DNA from 2 places in the Streptomyces sp. 4N124 genome. Region 2 is predicted to be linked to the other one. Evidence: riboswitches for the same ligand, from Rfam matches in the RefSeq annotation. Region 2 holds a riboswitch; the other holds the start of a gene.
The links. Region 2 has a riboswitch for cobalamin ahead of metE (5-methyltetrahydropteroyltriglutamate--homocysteine S-methyltransferase). Riboswitches for the same ligand answer to the same signal wherever they lie in the genome.

Region 1: it holds a riboswitch for cobalamin, as region 2 does, so the genes downstream of both, ACTWQO_RS39105 (prenyltransferase/squalene oxidase repeat-containing protein) here and metE (5-methyltetrahydropteroyltriglutamate--homocysteine S-methyltransferase) in region 2, are expected to answer to the same signal.

Annotation. Positions count from the first base shown of each region.
Region 1 is NZ_JBQQBS010000058.1:57,448-65,073, reverse strand. It holds gene ACTWQO_RS39125 (aldehyde dehydrogenase) at 1-1,027, opposite strand, end outside; gene ACTWQO_RS39120 (MBL fold metallo-hydrolase) at 1,205-2,233, shown strand; gene ACTWQO_RS39115 (nuclear transport factor 2 family protein) at 2,260-2,703, shown strand; gene ACTWQO_RS39110 (phosphotransferase) at 2,693-3,355, opposite strand; cobalamin riboswitch at 3,404-3,530, shown strand; gene ACTWQO_RS39105 (prenyltransferase/squalene oxidase repeat-containing protein) at 3,650-4,861, shown strand; gene ACTWQO_RS39100 (SCO2322 family protein) at 4,858-5,514, shown strand; gene ACTWQO_RS39095 (energy-coupling factor transporter transmembrane component T) at 5,564-6,688, shown strand; gene ACTWQO_RS39090 (ABC transporter ATP-binding protein) at 6,685-7,626, shown strand, end outside.
Region 2 is NZ_JBQQBS010000011.1:33,181-40,806, forward strand. It holds gene ACTWQO_RS13820 (carbohydrate ABC transporter permease) at 1-379, opposite strand, end outside; gene ACTWQO_RS13825 (extracellular solute-binding protein) at 387-1,685, opposite strand; gene metE (5-methyltetrahydropteroyltriglutamate--homocysteine S-methyltransferase) at 1,905-4,226, opposite strand; cobalamin riboswitch at 4,378-4,604, opposite strand; gene ACTWQO_RS13835 (SpoIIE family protein phosphatase) at 4,603-6,480, opposite strand; gene ACTWQO_RS13840 (class I SAM-dependent DNA methyltransferase) at 6,523-7,212, opposite strand; gene ACTWQO_RS13845 (SigE family RNA polymerase sigma factor) at 7,373-7,626, shown strand, end outside.

The DNA of each region.
Region 1 (7,626 bases), on a different contig from region 2:
GGATGTAGTCGAGGTTGCGCTGCTGCTGGCGCTTTGCCACCAGCGGGCCGACCTGGGTCGCCGTGTCCAGCGGGTCGCCGACCACCAGCGCGCCCGCGGCGGCGGCGAAGGCCTCGGCGAACTCGTCGTAGCGGGAGCGTGGCAGCAGGATGCGGCTCTGGGCGACGCAGGCCTGCCCGTTGTTCATCCAGGCGGCGGGGACGATCCCGGCGACCGCTGTCTCGACGTCCGCGTCCGGCAGCACGACGGCCGCCGACTTGCCGCCCAGCTCCAGCGTCACGCGGGTGAGGTTGCGCGCGGCGACCTCCATCACGCGCTTCCCCGCGGCGACCGAGCCGGTGAAGGCGACCTTGTCGACGCCGGGATGCCCGACCAGGTACTCGCTGACCTCGCGGTCGGCCGGCAGGATCGACAGCACGCCCTCCGGCAGCCCGGCATCCTTCGCGATCTCGCCGAGGATGTACGCGTCCAGCGGCGACTCGGGCGACGGCTTGAGGACGACCGTGCAGCCGGTGAGCAGCGCGGGCGCGAGCTTGGCGGCGGCGACGAACTGCGGGACGTTCCAGGGGACGACGGCCGCGACGACCCCGACGGGCTCGCGGCGCACGAGGATGCGGCCGAGCACGCCGGTGCGCGTCTCCTCGTACACATAGTCCCGCGCGACCGTGATCGCCGCGTCCCACACCATCATCGCGCCGAGCGCCTGCGCGAGGACGCTCCAGGAGTACGGCGATCCGTTCTCGGAGGAGATCACGCGGGCGATCTCCTCGTGCCGTACGGCGATCGCGTCCTTGATCCGGGTGACCACCGCGATCCGCTCGTCCAGCGACATCCGCGGCCAGGGTCCCTCGTCGAACGCGGTGCGCGCGGCGGCGACGGCCCGGTCCACGTCGGCCGGCGACGCGTGCGGCACGCGTCCGATGACCTCTTCCGTATGCGGCGAGATCACCTCGATGACATCCTTGCCCAGGGGGTCGGTCAACTCCCCGCCGATGAACAGCTGTCCGTGTTCCACGAGCTCGGTCATGGCCGACTGCCTCCCGCGAGCTGACTCTGCCGGTTCTGACGCTTCATCAGATACGAGAACTGATACCAGTTCCATTCCGAGGAGTCCACGGATCTCACACCACCGGGACGGATGACTCGGGCTACCTTCGGAACTCGTTCTAGTTATAGTGGCCGGGAGACGGCGATGGGGGAGCTCATGGCGCAGGTGTCCGATCACGGCGGTGGCGTGCGGTCGATCCAGGTCCCCATCCCCGACAACCCCCTCGGGCACACGCTCGTGTACGTCGTCGACACCGACCGCGGACCGGTTCTGATCGACACCGGCTGGGACGACCCGACGTCGTGGGACACGCTCGCCGACGGGCTCGCGGCATGCGGGACTTCACCGGCCGGCATTCACGGCGTGGTCATCACGCATCACCACCCCGACCACCACGGCCTGTCCGCCAAGGTCCGTGAGGCGTCCGGTGCGTGGATCGCGATGCACGAGGCGGACACGGCACTCGTACGACGGGCCCGCTCGACCGGTCCCGGGCGCTGGGCCTCGTACATGACCGGCAAACTCACCGCGGTCGGCGCCCCCGAGGAACACATCGCGCCCCTGCGCACCCCACGCCTCCGCTCCGGCGTCCCCGGCCTCTCCCCCGCCCTGCCCGACCGCGAGATCGTCCCCGGCGAACTCCTCGACCTCCCCGGCCGCCGCCTGCGCGCGATCTGGACGCCGGGCCACACACCGGGCCATGTATGCCTGCACCTGGAAGAGGAACACCCCTCCCAACTCCCGGGCCACGGCCGCCTGTTCTCCGGCGACCACCTGCTCCCCGAGATCACCCCGCACATCGGCCTGTACGAGGATCCCGACGACGCCACCGTCACCGACCCCCTCGGCGACTACCTCGACTCCCTCGAACGCGTGGGCCGCCTGGCCCCCGCCGAGGTCCTCCCCGCCCACCAGCACACCTTCACCGACGCACCCGCCCGCGTACGGGAGTTGCTCACCCACCACGAGGACCGCCTCACCAGCCTCCTCACCCTCCTCGCCGAACCCCTCACCCCCTGGCAACTCGCCGTACGCATGGAGTGGAACCGCCCCTGGGACCAGATCCCGTACGGCTCCAGGAACATCGCCGTGTCGGAGGCGGAGGCCCATCTGCGCAGGCTGGTGAAGCTGGGACGGGCGGAGGCGGTGACGGGGACGGATCCGGTGGCGTATGTGGCGGTGTGAGCTGCCGGCGTGCGTAGGTTTGGTTGATGACCATGGATGACCTTCTGGCTGCCGAGCGCGCCTGTGAACGCCTGATCATCGACTTCGTCCACCGCCTCGACCTCGGTGAACCGTCGTCCGTCGCCGACCTGTTCACCGAGGACGGCAGGTGGGAGTGGCCGGAGGGCGAGCGGCTGATCGAGGGACGGGACGCATTGCGGGAGTACTTCTGCTCCCGCCCCGCCGACCGACTGTCCCGCCGCATGATGACCAACATCCTGGTGACGGTGACCTCCCCGGACGCGGCGACCGCAACCTCGTACTTCACCACCCACCGCATCGACGGCCACAAGGGCGGCATGGCACCGGCGGGTCCCCCGGTCCAGGTCGGCCACTATGAAGACGCCTTCCGCAGGTCCGCCGAAGGCACCTGGCTGCTGGCCTCCCGGACCCTCTTCCTCGCCTTCGCCGGGCCGACGCCTAGAGCATGAGCGACCGGATCAACGCCTCTGCGTCGCCGAGGAGTTCGACCTCCCGAAGGCTCATCGTCGGGTTGGCCGCGCGCCGTCGCCGGGCCTCTGTCAGGGCGTCCTCCGTGAGGTGGGAGGGGTCGGTGAGGAGGGCGGTGAGCAGGGTGGTGGCGGGGGCGGCGAGGGGGGTGTCGGCGACGGCGACCTGGGCGAGGATCGTCGACGAGATGGCCCAGTCCAGCGCCGGGTCGCCCTCCTCCGTGTTGGTCCAGTCGATCACTCGGGGGCCGTCGGCGGTGAGGATGACGTTCTCGGGGTGCAGGTCGAGGTGGAGGATGCGGGCCGTCTCGGAGCGGCGGGCGGGGATGGTGTGCAGGTCGCGGAGGAGGCGGGCGAGGATTGCGCCGGCCTGCTCCGGACCCAGCGAACCGGCGACGCACGCCTCCAGCATCGTCGGGCCCGACAGGCGTTCCATCACCAGGTCGGTACGTGAGGAGTCGGACAGGCGCACCTGCGGGACCGGGTAGCCGTACGCGCGCACGTGCTCCATCACGGCGCCCTCGGCCGCCGCGTTCCCCCACCCCTGCCGGCTGCGGCGCAGGACCCACGCCGCGTCGATCTCGTACACGTCGGCGTCACGGCCGGAGCCGAGCAGTCTCCCCGGTGGCTGCATGCGCCGAACCTAGCCCGGCGCACAGCCGCCCCTCAGCCGTTCGCGTACGGGCCGGTAGAGTGGGCAGGTCGTCATCACACCCGTACGGGGGGAAGCCGGTGCAAATCCGGCGCTGACCCGCAACCGTGAACCGGTCGTCGAAAGCCGGTGAGCCGGACTGCCCCGTGCGGATCGTGACCGGCTCAGGTGTACCGGCAACCGGCCGGTGCACGGCACCGTCGAGGTATACGGAGCCGAGCCGCCCGGGGTGTCCCGTGCTGCCCGGCTCCCTGCAGGGAGAGGCACCCGCCGATCATGAACGTCCGCCGCAGCGCCGCGGTCCTGGCCGCCCTCGTCGCGATCGGCGCGGCCACGCCCGCCGTCGCCGCCCCGTCCCCCTCCCCGTCGGCAGCGGTACCGGACGGGCTGTACGGCAGCACCGACCCGACGTACGACGGTGTCTGGCGCCAGTCACTGGCCCTGATCGCGCAGATCAAGTCGGACGTGAAGCCCGCGGCCCAGGCCATCGACTGGCTGCTCGGGCAGCAGTGCGAGAACGGGGCGTTCGCGGCCTTCCGCGCCGAGCCCGCCAAGGCCTGTGACGCCAAGGTCATGGTCGACACCAACAGCACGGCCGCCGCGGCCCAGGCCCTGTCCCTGGCCGGTGACGGCGATCACATGGACGTCGCCGTGAAGGCGGCGCAGTGGCTGAAGTCCGTGCAGAACAAGGACGGCGGCTGGGGCTACACCCCCGGCGGACCCAGCGACGCCAACTCGACCTCCGTCGCCATCGGCGCCCTCAACGCCACCGGCCAGGACCCCGATACCGCGGTGACCGGCGGCAAGTCGCCCTACGACGCCCTGCGCGAGCTGGCCCTGCCGTGCGCCGACGGCGGCGCCTTCGCCTACCAGCCGGACAAGAAGGGCAAGCTGACCGCCAACGCGGATGCGACGGCGGCGGCCGTGGTCGGCATGAAGGGCATGAGCATGGAGTCGGCGAAGACCGCCGCCGACACGGACCTCACCTGCGCCGACGCCACCCGACCCACCCCGGACCAGGCCGCCGCCAACGGCGCGTCCTACCTGGCCGAGACGGTACGCAAGGACGGCTACCTGAAGTCCGCGCTCGCCGGCGCCGAGGACCAGCCCGACTACGGCAACACCGCGGACGCGGTCGTCGCCCTCGCCGTGACGGGCGGCCCGAAGGCGGCGCAGAAGCCGCTGACCTGGCTCAAGCAGAACTCCGCGGCCTGGGCCAAGCAGAACGGCCCCGCCGCCTACGCCCAGCTGATCCTCGCCGCCCACGCCACAGGCACCGACCCCCGCGACTTCGGCGGCACGGACCTGGTCAAGCAGCTCAACGCGACGGGCCCGGCCCCGCAGACCACCGACCAGGCCGCCGCGCCCGCCGAGGAGAGCGACGACGACTCCTCCTCCAACGTCTGGTGGATCGTCGGCGTCGGTCTCGTCGCCGGTATCGGCATCGGCTTCCTGCTCAGCGGCCGCACCAAGAGGCAGCAGCGGTGAGGCTCCGCCGTGCCGCGGCCCTGCTGCTGACGTTGCTCGTCCTGGCCCTGGGCACCGGGCAGGCGCAAGCCGTCGGCTACCGCTACTGGTCGTTCTGGGACCGGGACGGAAACACGTGGACGTACGCCACGCAGGGCCCGTCCACCGCAGTCCCCTCCGACGGCGACGTCCAGGGCTTCCGCTTCGCCGTGAGCGAGGACTCGGCAGACGCGACCAAGCCCCGCGGCACCGCCGACTTCGCCTCGATCTGCGCCAACACCCCACCGAAGGACGGCAAGAAGCGGATCGCCCTGGTCCTCGACTTCGGTACGGCGACGGACGCGCCCCGACGAGAAACCCCACCACAGCCCCGTAGGGCTTGCGCGGTGGTCTCCCCCGACGCCACCACCGCCGAGGCCCTGGCCACGGTCGCCAAACCCCTCCGCTACAACACCAACGCCCTCCTCTGCGCCATCGCGGGCTATCCGAAGACGGGGTGCGGGGAGCCGGTGACGAGGGAGAACAACAGCACCTCGAAACCGACAGAGACAGAGGGCAAGGCAGAGGGCAAGAAGGACGGCGGTCCGTCGGTGGGACTGCTGGCGGGCGCGGGGGTGGTGGCCTTGCTGGGCGCAGCGGCGGTGTGGCAAGCAAGGCGGCGCCGGAATGGCTAGTCGCCAATCTGCGGAGCCTGCGGGCAGTCGTGCCGCTGGGGCGGCACGGGTGGGCGCAGGCGGCACCCGGCCAGCGCCGGTAAGCGAACCCACCCCCCGCCACCGACCCCGCCCCCAACTCCACCCCGGCGCCTGGTGGCTCTGGTCCCTCTCCCTCGGCACCGCCGCCACCCGCACCACCAACCCCCTCCTCCTCACCCTCCTCATCGCCACATCCGCCTACGTCGTAGCCACCTGCCGCGCCAACACCCCCACCGCCCGCTCCTACACCGCCTTCGTCAAACTCGCCCTCGCCGTCATAGCCATCCGCCTCCTCTTCGCGATCGCCCTCGGCTCCCCCATCCCCGGCACGCACACCCTCCTCACCCTCCCCGAAATCCCCCTCCCGGACTGGGCACAGGGCATCCGCCTGGGCGGAAAGGTCACGGCGGAGTCCCTCCTCGCCGCCCTCTACGACGGCCTGCGCCTCGCCACGCTCCTCATCTGCGTGGGCGCGGCGAACGCCCTCGCCAACCCGTCCCGTCTCCTCAAGTCCCTCCCGGGCGCGCTGTACGAGATGGGCGTCGCAGTGGTCGTAGCCCTCACCTTCGCGCCGAACCTCATCGCCGACGTCCAGCGCCGCCGCGCCGCCCGCCGTCTGCGTGGCCGCCCCGACAGGGGCATCCGGGGCCTCGCCACCGTCGGACTCCCCGTCCTGGAGGGCGCGTTGGAACGCTCCGTCGCCCTCGCCGCCGCGATGGACGCCCGCGGCTACGGCCGTACCGCCGACGTCCCGCCCGCCGTCCGCCGTACGACCACCGCCCTCACCCTCGGCGGCCTGCTCGGCGTCTGCGCGGGAACGTACGGACTCCTCACCGCCGAAGGCGGCACATACGGCCTCCCGGTGCTGCTCGCCGGAGTCGCCGCGGCCCTCGCCGGACTCCACCTCGGTGGCCGCCGCTCCCCGCGCACCCGCTACCGCCCGGACCCGTGGGGCGCGCAGGCCTGGCTGGTCACCGCATCCGGCGTGGCCGTGGCCGCGGCCCTCACCCTCGCCGGGACCCATGACCCGGCCGCACTCCACCCGGGCCTCGTCCCCCTGGTCGCCCCCACCCTCCCCCTCTGGCCCGCGGCAGCCGTACTCCTCGCCCTGCTCCCCGCTTTCCTGGTCCCCGCTCCAAAGGAAAATCCATGATCCGCTTCGACGATGTCTCCGTGACGTACGACGGAGCGGCCGAACCCACCGTCACGGGCGTCGACTTCGAGGTCCCCGAGGGCGAACTGGTCCTGCTCGTCGGCCCGTCCGGCGTCGGCAAGTCGACCGTCCTCGGCACGGTCAGCGGCCTCGTCCCGCACTTCACCGGCGGCACCCTGCGCGGCCGGGTCACGGTGGCCGGCCGCGACACCCGCACCCACAAGCCGCGCGAACTCGCCGACGTGGTCGGCACGGTTGGCCAGGATCCCCTCTCCCACTTCTTGACGGACATCGTCGAGGACGAACTCGCCTACGGCATGGAGTCGTTGGGCCTGGCCCCGGACGTGATGCGCCGCCGGGTCGAGGAAACCCTGGACCTGCTGGGCCTCGCCGACCTCCGCGACCGCCCCATCTCCACCCTCTCCGGCGGCCAGCAGCAACGCGTCGCCATCGGCTCGGTCCTCACCCCCCACCCAAAGGTCCTCGTCCTGGACGAACCGACCTCCGCCCTAGACCCGGCAGCCGCCGAGGAAGTCCTCGCGGTCCTGCAACGCCTGGTCCACGACCTCGGCACGACCGTCCTCATGGCCGAACACCGCCTGGAGCGAGTCGTCCAGTACGCCGACCAGATCGCCCTCCTCCCCGCCCCCGGCGCCACCCCGCTCCTCGGCACCCCGGCCGAGGTGATGGCCATATCCCCGGTGTATCCGCCGGTCGTAGCCCTGGGCCGCCTGGCGGACTGGACCCCACTCCCCCTGACGGTCCGAGACGCACGCCGGCGGGCGGCGGACCTACGGCAACGGCTTGAAGGACGGGACAGCATCGCTGTCAAGGGGCGCGGGGAACTGCGCGACCAGCCACAACGCACCCGCGCCCGCCAACAACCCACACCCCCCACCCCATTGGGCGCCCGCACCCCCCACGGCTGGTTCCGCCGC
Region 2 (7,626 bases):
GTGCGAAGAAGACCGTGCGGAACACTCCGCGCAGTCGCCGGATGCCGGAATTCAGCGCCAGGGCCAGCGCGAACCCGGTCCCCATGGTCAGCGGCACGCCGACGGCCACGAAGACGGCGGTGTTCACGAGGTCCCGCAGGAAACTCTGGTCCCGGAACAGCCGGAGATAGTTCTCCACACCCGTGAAGTCGACCGCGAACGGATGCCGCAGATCCGTGCCCCGCAGATCGGTGAGGCTGAACCCGAGCGCGGCGACGGTGGGGAGCGCCGTGTAGAGCAGGAAGACGACGGTGAACGGTGCCAGGAACAGCCAGGCGACAGCCGTTCGCCGGGCGCCGCCGCCCCGGCGGCGGCGCACGTTGACGATGCCGGTGGTCATCCGTGGATCACTCCGCACCGGTGCCGACGCTCTCGGCGTACGCCTGCACGTTCGCGGCGGCCTTCTCCGCGCTCTCCGTGCCCTTGGCCACGGCCTCGATCTCCTTGCCCAGCCGGGTCGCTACCTGCTGCCAGGTGGTCACCTGGGGGAACGCCCGGGTGTTCTTCATCTGCGTGAAGAAGGCGTCCAGCAGCGGCTGGTCCGCGATGGCCGGGTCGTCCCAGGCGGAGATGACGGCCGGCAGCGAGCTGTATGCCTTGTACTGCGCGACCTGGGTGCTCGGCTCCGCGAGGTGGCGGACGAACTTCCAGGACGTGTCCGCGTTGTCGCTGTCGGCGAGTACGCCCCAACTGCCCCCGGCGGAGAAGGAGGCGCCGCTCGAGTCCCCGGCCGGCAGGGGCGCGGTGGCGACGTGGGACGCCGTCCAGCCGTCGTTGCCCGCGGCCTTGTCGAGCTGGCCGATGACCCAAGGGCCCGTGATCATCGAAGCGGTCTTGCCGGAGGTGAAGTACGGCTGGGCGTCCAGGAAGGTGGGCGTGCTGGTGTCGGCGGCGCCCGAGGTGAAGAACGACGCGTTGTACTTGATCGCCTCGGCCATCTCCGGTGTGTCCAGGGTCCACTTGCCGTCGGAGGAGAACAGCGAGCCGCCGGCCTGCCAGGCGTACATCGCGACGTCCTGGCCGTTGAAGTTGTCCCAGCCGATGTCGGCCCCGAGGCCACGTACCGCGCCGGCGTCCTGCATCGCCTTCAGGAAGGGAACCGTGTCCGTCCATGTCGTCGGCGCCTTCACGCCCGCCTTGTCGGCGAGGTCGGAGCGGTAGACGAGCGCGTAGGTGTAGGCGTACCAGGGGACCGTATAGGCCACGTTCTTCGCGACACCGGCGTCCCAGAGACTCTTGAAGAAGCTGCCCTTGTCGACGAGTCCGTCCGGCACGGGCCGCAGGATCGACGGGTCGAGGAACTGCGCCTGCGACTCGGGGAAGAACTGGGCGACATCGGGTCCCTTGCCCGCCGCGACCGCCGACTGGAGCTTGGTGTAGTACTCGCCGTTCGGGATCAGCGTGAAATTGACCTTGACGTCGGGGTTGTCGGCCTTGAAGGGCTCGATGACCTTCTCGAGCACATCGGCGTCGCCCTGGGCGGCCCAGACATCGACGCTGCCGGTGGCCGGAGAGTCGTCGACGGGCTCGGCGGTGCCCGTCGCGGCGGTGTCACCGCCGCGCCCGCAGCCCGCAAGGGCGAAGGTGCAGATGAGCGCTATACCGGCGGTCAGCCGAAGGGCGCCGCGGCGCAGGGAATGGGGCACGCGGGGGCTCCTGTCTCCTGAAGGCACTGAGGGCAGAGGTGCGATTCCAGGAAGGTATGGAGCGCGCATTTCGGCCAAGTGGCGCACCCGTCACGAATAATTTCGGAACTTGTAGCGAAATCCATTCGTCCCGATATGCGCATTCACCTCTGCTGCGGGGTCGTGCGCTGAACCCGGCCGGGGCGCGCGGTGCGGCCCCGGCCGGTGGGAGGCAGGTCGTCAGGGCGTGGGCAGTTCGGCGCGGACCGTGTGGGCCGCGGCGACCAGGTTCTCCAGCGAGGCACGGGTCTCCGGCCAGGCGCGGGTCTTCAGGCCGCAGTCGGGGTTGACCCACAGCCGGTCGGCGGGGATCGCCTTCAGGCCGGTGCGCAGGAGTTCGGCCGCCTCCTCGGCGCTCGGCACGCGCGGGGAGTGGATGTCGTACACGCCGGGTCCGGCCTCGCGCGGATAGCCGTGGCCGGCGAGTTCGCGGGCGACCTGCATATGGGAGCGGGCCGCCTCCAGGCTGATGACGTCCGCGTCGAGGTCGTCGATGGCCTGGACGATGTCGCCGAACTCGGCATAGCACATGTGGGTGTGGATCTGCGTGTCCGGGCGCACGCCGCTGGTGGTGAGGCGGAACGCCTCCGTGGCCCAGGCCAGGTAGGCGCGGTGGTCGGCGGCGCGCAGCGGCAGGGTCTCGCGCAGGGCCGGTTCGTCGACCTGGATCACCGAAGTGCCCGCCGCCTCAAGGTCGTTCACCTCGTCGCGAAGCGCCAGCGCGACCTGTCGGGCCGTCTCGCCGAGCGGCTGGTCGTCGCGGACGAAGGACCAGGCGAGCATGGTGACCGGGCCGGTGAGCATGCCCTTGACGGGGCGCGAGGTGAGGGACTGGGCATACGTCGTCCAGCGCACCGTCATCGGCTCGGGACGGGAGATGTCGCCGGCCAGGATCGGCGGGCGGACGTAGCGGGTGCCGTAGGACTGGACCCAGCCGTGCTGGGTGGCGAGGTAGCCGGTGAGCTGCTCGGCGAAGTACTGGACCATGTCGTTGCGTTCGGGCTCGCCGTGCACCAGGACGTCAAGCCCGGTCTTCTCCTGGAAGGAGATCACCTCCTGGATCTCCGCCCTGATCCGCTCCTCGTAGCCGGCCGTGTCGATCCGGCCCGCTTTCAAGTGCGCGCGTGCCGTGCGCAGTTCGCCGGTCTGCGGGAACGAGCCGATGGTGGTGGTCGGCAGTGGCGGCAGGCCGAGGTGGGCCCGCTGGGCGGCGGCCCGCTCGGCGTACGGCTGGGAGCGGCGGGCGTCGGCCGCGGTGACGGCCGTGGCGCGGTCCCGTACGGCCGGGTCGCGGGTGATGGGGGAGTGGGCGCGGGAGGCCAGGTCGGCGCGGTTGGCGGCGAGTTCGGCGGTGATCGCGTCGGTGCCGTGGGCGAGGCCCTCGGCGAGGGTGACGATCTCGGCGGTCTTCTGCCGGGCGAAGGCGAGCCAGCGCAGGATCTGCGGCTCGATGTCCCGCTCGGCCGCCGTGTCGAGGGGGACGTGCAGCAGGGAGCAGGAGGCCGCGACGTCGACCCGATCGGCCAGGCCCAGCAGGGTGCCGAGCGTGGCGAGCGACGCCGACAGGTCGTTGACCCAGATGTTGCGGCCGTTGACCACGCCGGCGACCAGCCGCTTGCCGGGCAGCCCGCCGACCGCGGCGAGGTCGTCCAGGTTGGCGGCGGCGGCCTCGGTGAAGTCCAGCGCGAGCCCGTCGACCGGGGCCTTGGCCAGCACCGGCAGCGCATCGCCGAGCCGGTCGAAGTACGAGGCGACCAGCAGCCTCGGCCGGCCGGTGAGGGCGCCGAGATCCCGGTACGCCCGCTCGGCGGCGCCCAGTTCGGCCGGGGTGCGGTCCTGGATGAGGGCGGGCTCGTCCAGCGGCACCCACTCGGCGCCGGCGGCGCGCAGGTCGGCGAGGACCTCGGCGTACACCGGCAGCAGCCGGTCGAGGAGGGTGATCGGGTCGAAGTCGGCGGCCACGCCGGGTGCGGGCTTGGCGAGCAGGAGGTAGGTGACGGGGCCGACCAGGACCGGTCGGGCCGCCGTCAGTCCGAGGGCGAGGGCTTCCTTCAGCTCGGTGACCTGCTTGGCGGAGTTCGCGGTGAACACCGTGTCCGGGCCCAACTCCGGCACCAGGTAGTGGTAGTTGGTGTCGAACCACTTCGTCATCTCCAGCGGCGCCACGTCCTGGGTGCCGCGCGCCATGGCGAAGTAGCCGTCCAGGGCGTCCGCTTCGACTGCGGGCCGGTGCCGCTCGGGGATCGCGCCGACCATGACGGTGGTGTCGAGGACGTGGTCGTAGTACGAGAAGTCACCGGTCGGCACCTCGTGGATGCCGGCCCCGGCCAGTTGCCGCCAGTTGCCGCTGCGCAGTTCGGCGGCGGTGGCGCGGAGGGCGTCGGCGGTGACGCGGCCCTTCCAGTAGCCCTCGATCGCCTTCTTCAGTTGCCGGTGCTGTCCCTGGCGGGGGTAGCCGTACACGGTGGCCCGTGCTGCCGCGGCTGCGGGCTTGCCTGTCACGGAGATCTCCTTCGCGAGATGAATCCCTGAGATCCCGGAGACGGGACGAGAACGCGAAGGGTGACCAACCGGACGGCAACGGCCACTGGCCGTTCGCTCGGTGGTACGCCGACCCGCCCTCGAGGTCACCGGGATGTCCGCGCACGAGTGGTTCGCGCACGGGCAGTTGGCAGGTCTTCGGACTCACGGGCACGTCTCGTCGTCGTACGAGGAGACATCTACTGGCCGTCGCTTCCCAGGGCCGTTTCATGGACCCAGTGCGTATGACGGCGGTCGTTCCCGTTCACCGCTGCGGGGCAGTCCCGGAATTTCACCGGGTTCCCTCTTGCGACGCATCCCGCCTGGCTGACGGGGCGAACCAGCTGCGTCGGCCAGCTTAACCCGCGGGAGGCAGTTGCTGCTCGAACCACACAACCTTGCCCGTACTCACCCGAGTTGCTCCCCAGCGCTCTGCCAGCTGGTCGACCAGGAACAGCCCGCGCCCGCCCTCGTCGCTGAGCCGGGCGTGCCGCATCCTCGGCACCGCGGGTGAGTCGTCGCCGACCTCGCAGCGCAGCACGTCCGTGCAGAGCAGCCGCAGGGTGATCGGGCGGGAGGCGAAGCGCACGGCGTTGGCCACCACCTCGCTGACCATCAGCTCGGTGGACTCCAGCAGGTCGTCGAGGTCCCAGCCGTGCAGGGTCCTGCGGGTCAGCCGGCGGGCCTGGCGCGCGGTCTGCGGGCGCGGAGCCATGTACCAGTAGGCGACGGTCTCCGGCAGGATGCCCTCGAACCGGGCCGCGAGCAGCGCGATGTCGTCGTCCCGGCCACCGGCGCCCAGGGTGCCGAGCGCCTGGTCGCACAGGTCTTCCAGGGTCGGCGGCGCGGATTTCGGGCCGGTCGCGCGCAGCCGGCCGCACAGCCGCTCCACGCCGGTCATGACGTCCGAGTCGCGGGACTCGACCAGGCCGTCGGTGTACAGCAGCAGCGTCGCCCCGGTCGGCGCGTGTGTCTCGACGGACTCGAATCCGCCGCTGCCGACACCGATCGGCGCTCCGGGCGGGACGTTCAGCACCTCCACGGTGCCGTCGGGACGCAGCAGCACCGGCGGCAGGTGGCCGGCGCTGGACACGATCAGCCGGTGCAGTACGGGGTCGTACAACGCGTACAGACAAGTCGCCGTGTGCTCGCTGCCCAAGCGCCCCGCCTGCTCGTCGAGGTGGTGCAGCACCTCGTCCGGCGGCAGATCGAGCCCGGCCAGGGTCTGCACGCTGGTCCGCAGCTGGCCCATGATCGCGGCCGAGGTCATGGAGTGGCCCATCACATCGCCGATCACCAGGGCCACGCGGTTGCCGGGCAGTGGGATCGCGTCGTACCAGTCCCCGCCGACCTGCGCGGTCCGCGAGGCCGGCAGATAGCGGCTGGCCAGCCGGACCCCGGGCGGCTCCGGCAGCGACGGCGGGAGCATCGTGCGCTGCAACGTGTCCGCGACGGATGCCTCACGCTCGTACAGCATCGCCTTGTCCAGCCCGAGGGCGGTGTGGGTGGCGAGCTGGGAGGCCACCAGCAGGTCGTCGCCGGTGAAGTCGGGCCGGTCGCGTCCGCGGATCAGGACGACGCTGCCCAGGGCGTGGTTGCGGCCGTGCAGCGGGGCGATGATCAGCCGTCGCCCGGGGGGTGTCGACCAGGGTATGTGCACCCTCCCGAGCAACTCGGCCGCCGCCGAGGCGACGCCCGGGTCGTTGCCGAACACCGGCCGTCCGTCCTGCAGCAGCTTGGCGAGCAGTCCGGTGGCGGCCGGGTGTACGACCTCGGCCGCCTGGAGGGGGTGCGCGCTCGGCGCGGGTGACTCGGCGCCCTGGCCGGCGGGGACCCGAAGGGAAGCATGGTCCACGGTGTGCAGCCGCAGGATCTTGGGGGCCGCGCCGATCTCGTCGCCGACCGGCAGGGGAGCGTACAGGTGGACGAACGCCGTGTCGGCGAACGCCGGGACGGCCGCGCGGCACAGCTCGTACAGCGTCTCGTCGAGGTTCATGCCGCGGGCGATCTGCCGGGTCGCGGCGTCGAGATAGCGGAGCCTGTCGGTCTGCGGCGGGGTGACGTCCGGTCCGTCGCCCGGTGCGCGTCCGGCGGGAGCGTCCGCGGCCGGCGGGCGCACGGTCACGCCGCGGTTCTCGGAGCCGGACGGCTGCGGCCGACGCATGACAGCGGCGAGGTCCTGCGCACCGGGCGCAGGGTCCCCGGTGTCGTCACCGGTTCCGAGCTGCTTCGTCATGCGTGTCCTTCCGGGCGTGCGGCCCGCGCCCCAGCGAGCGGATCAGGAGCCGTCGGGCGTGCGCCGGCAGTGCAGGAAGATCTGTACCTCGGGCTGGATGTCGGCGACCGCCGGAGCGTAGGTGTACGAGGACTCGTCGCCGATCTCGAAGCCCGCCGTCTCGACGACCTCGCGCAGCTCGTCCCTCAGGTAGCCGGAGACGCGGATGCTCCTTCCGATGAAGGGGATCGAGAAGTCGTCCACGTCGGCCTCCACCATCGACAGGGCGAGCAGGCCGCCCGGACGCAGCAGATGACGGACGGTGCGCAGGGCGAGGGGGATCTCCGCGCGCGGGAGCATGAGCAGGGAGAAGAACGCGGCCACGCCGTCGAAGCGGCCGAGGTCCAGGGGGCCGCCGGGCCGCAGGTCCGCGATGTCCGCCTGATGGAACTGGCCGGTGGGCACATGGCCGCGGGCCAGCGTGAGCATCCCGTCCGACAGGTCCACCCCGACCACTTCGAAGCCCGCCTTGGCCAGCTGGCGCGCGGTCGGGAGCCCGGTGCCGCATCCCAGGTCCAGCACCCGGGCCCCGGCCGGCAGGGAGCCGATGAGCCATGCGGCCGCCGCGACCTGCCCTTCCTTGTGCGGGAAGGCCTCGTCGTAGCGGTTGCCGATGGCGTCGAACGCCTCGGCCTGACCTGTGCGGTCCCGCCGTAGCGTTTCGTAGTCGAGCCTGTCGCCAGGGTTGCTCACCGGGTCTCCTCGGGTGCCTTATGCGTCAGTTTTTCACATTCACTTGGTTATGTGCATGCTTCGTTGTGATCCAGATCACCGGCTGTGAATGCAGCGTGGAGGGACTGTCAGTGCCTTCTCCCTTGTGTAGGCGAGCCGGCGAGAACTGGGGACAGCGCGGATGGAACAAGATCGGGCCGGTGAGTTCGACGAGTTCGTGGCCGCCCGCTGGTCGGGGCTGTTCCATCTGGCGCGTCTGCTCACCGGAGGCGATCGGCACCGGGCCGAGGACCTGTTGCAGGAGTCCCTGGTCAAGCTGTGGTTCGTCTGGCCGAAGATCGCCGACGAGGCCCCGGAGGCCTACGTGCGCAAGGTGCTGTCGCGAGCGGCGGCTCGCTCGGCCCGGCGGCGCTGGTGGGGCGAGCGCCCCGTGGA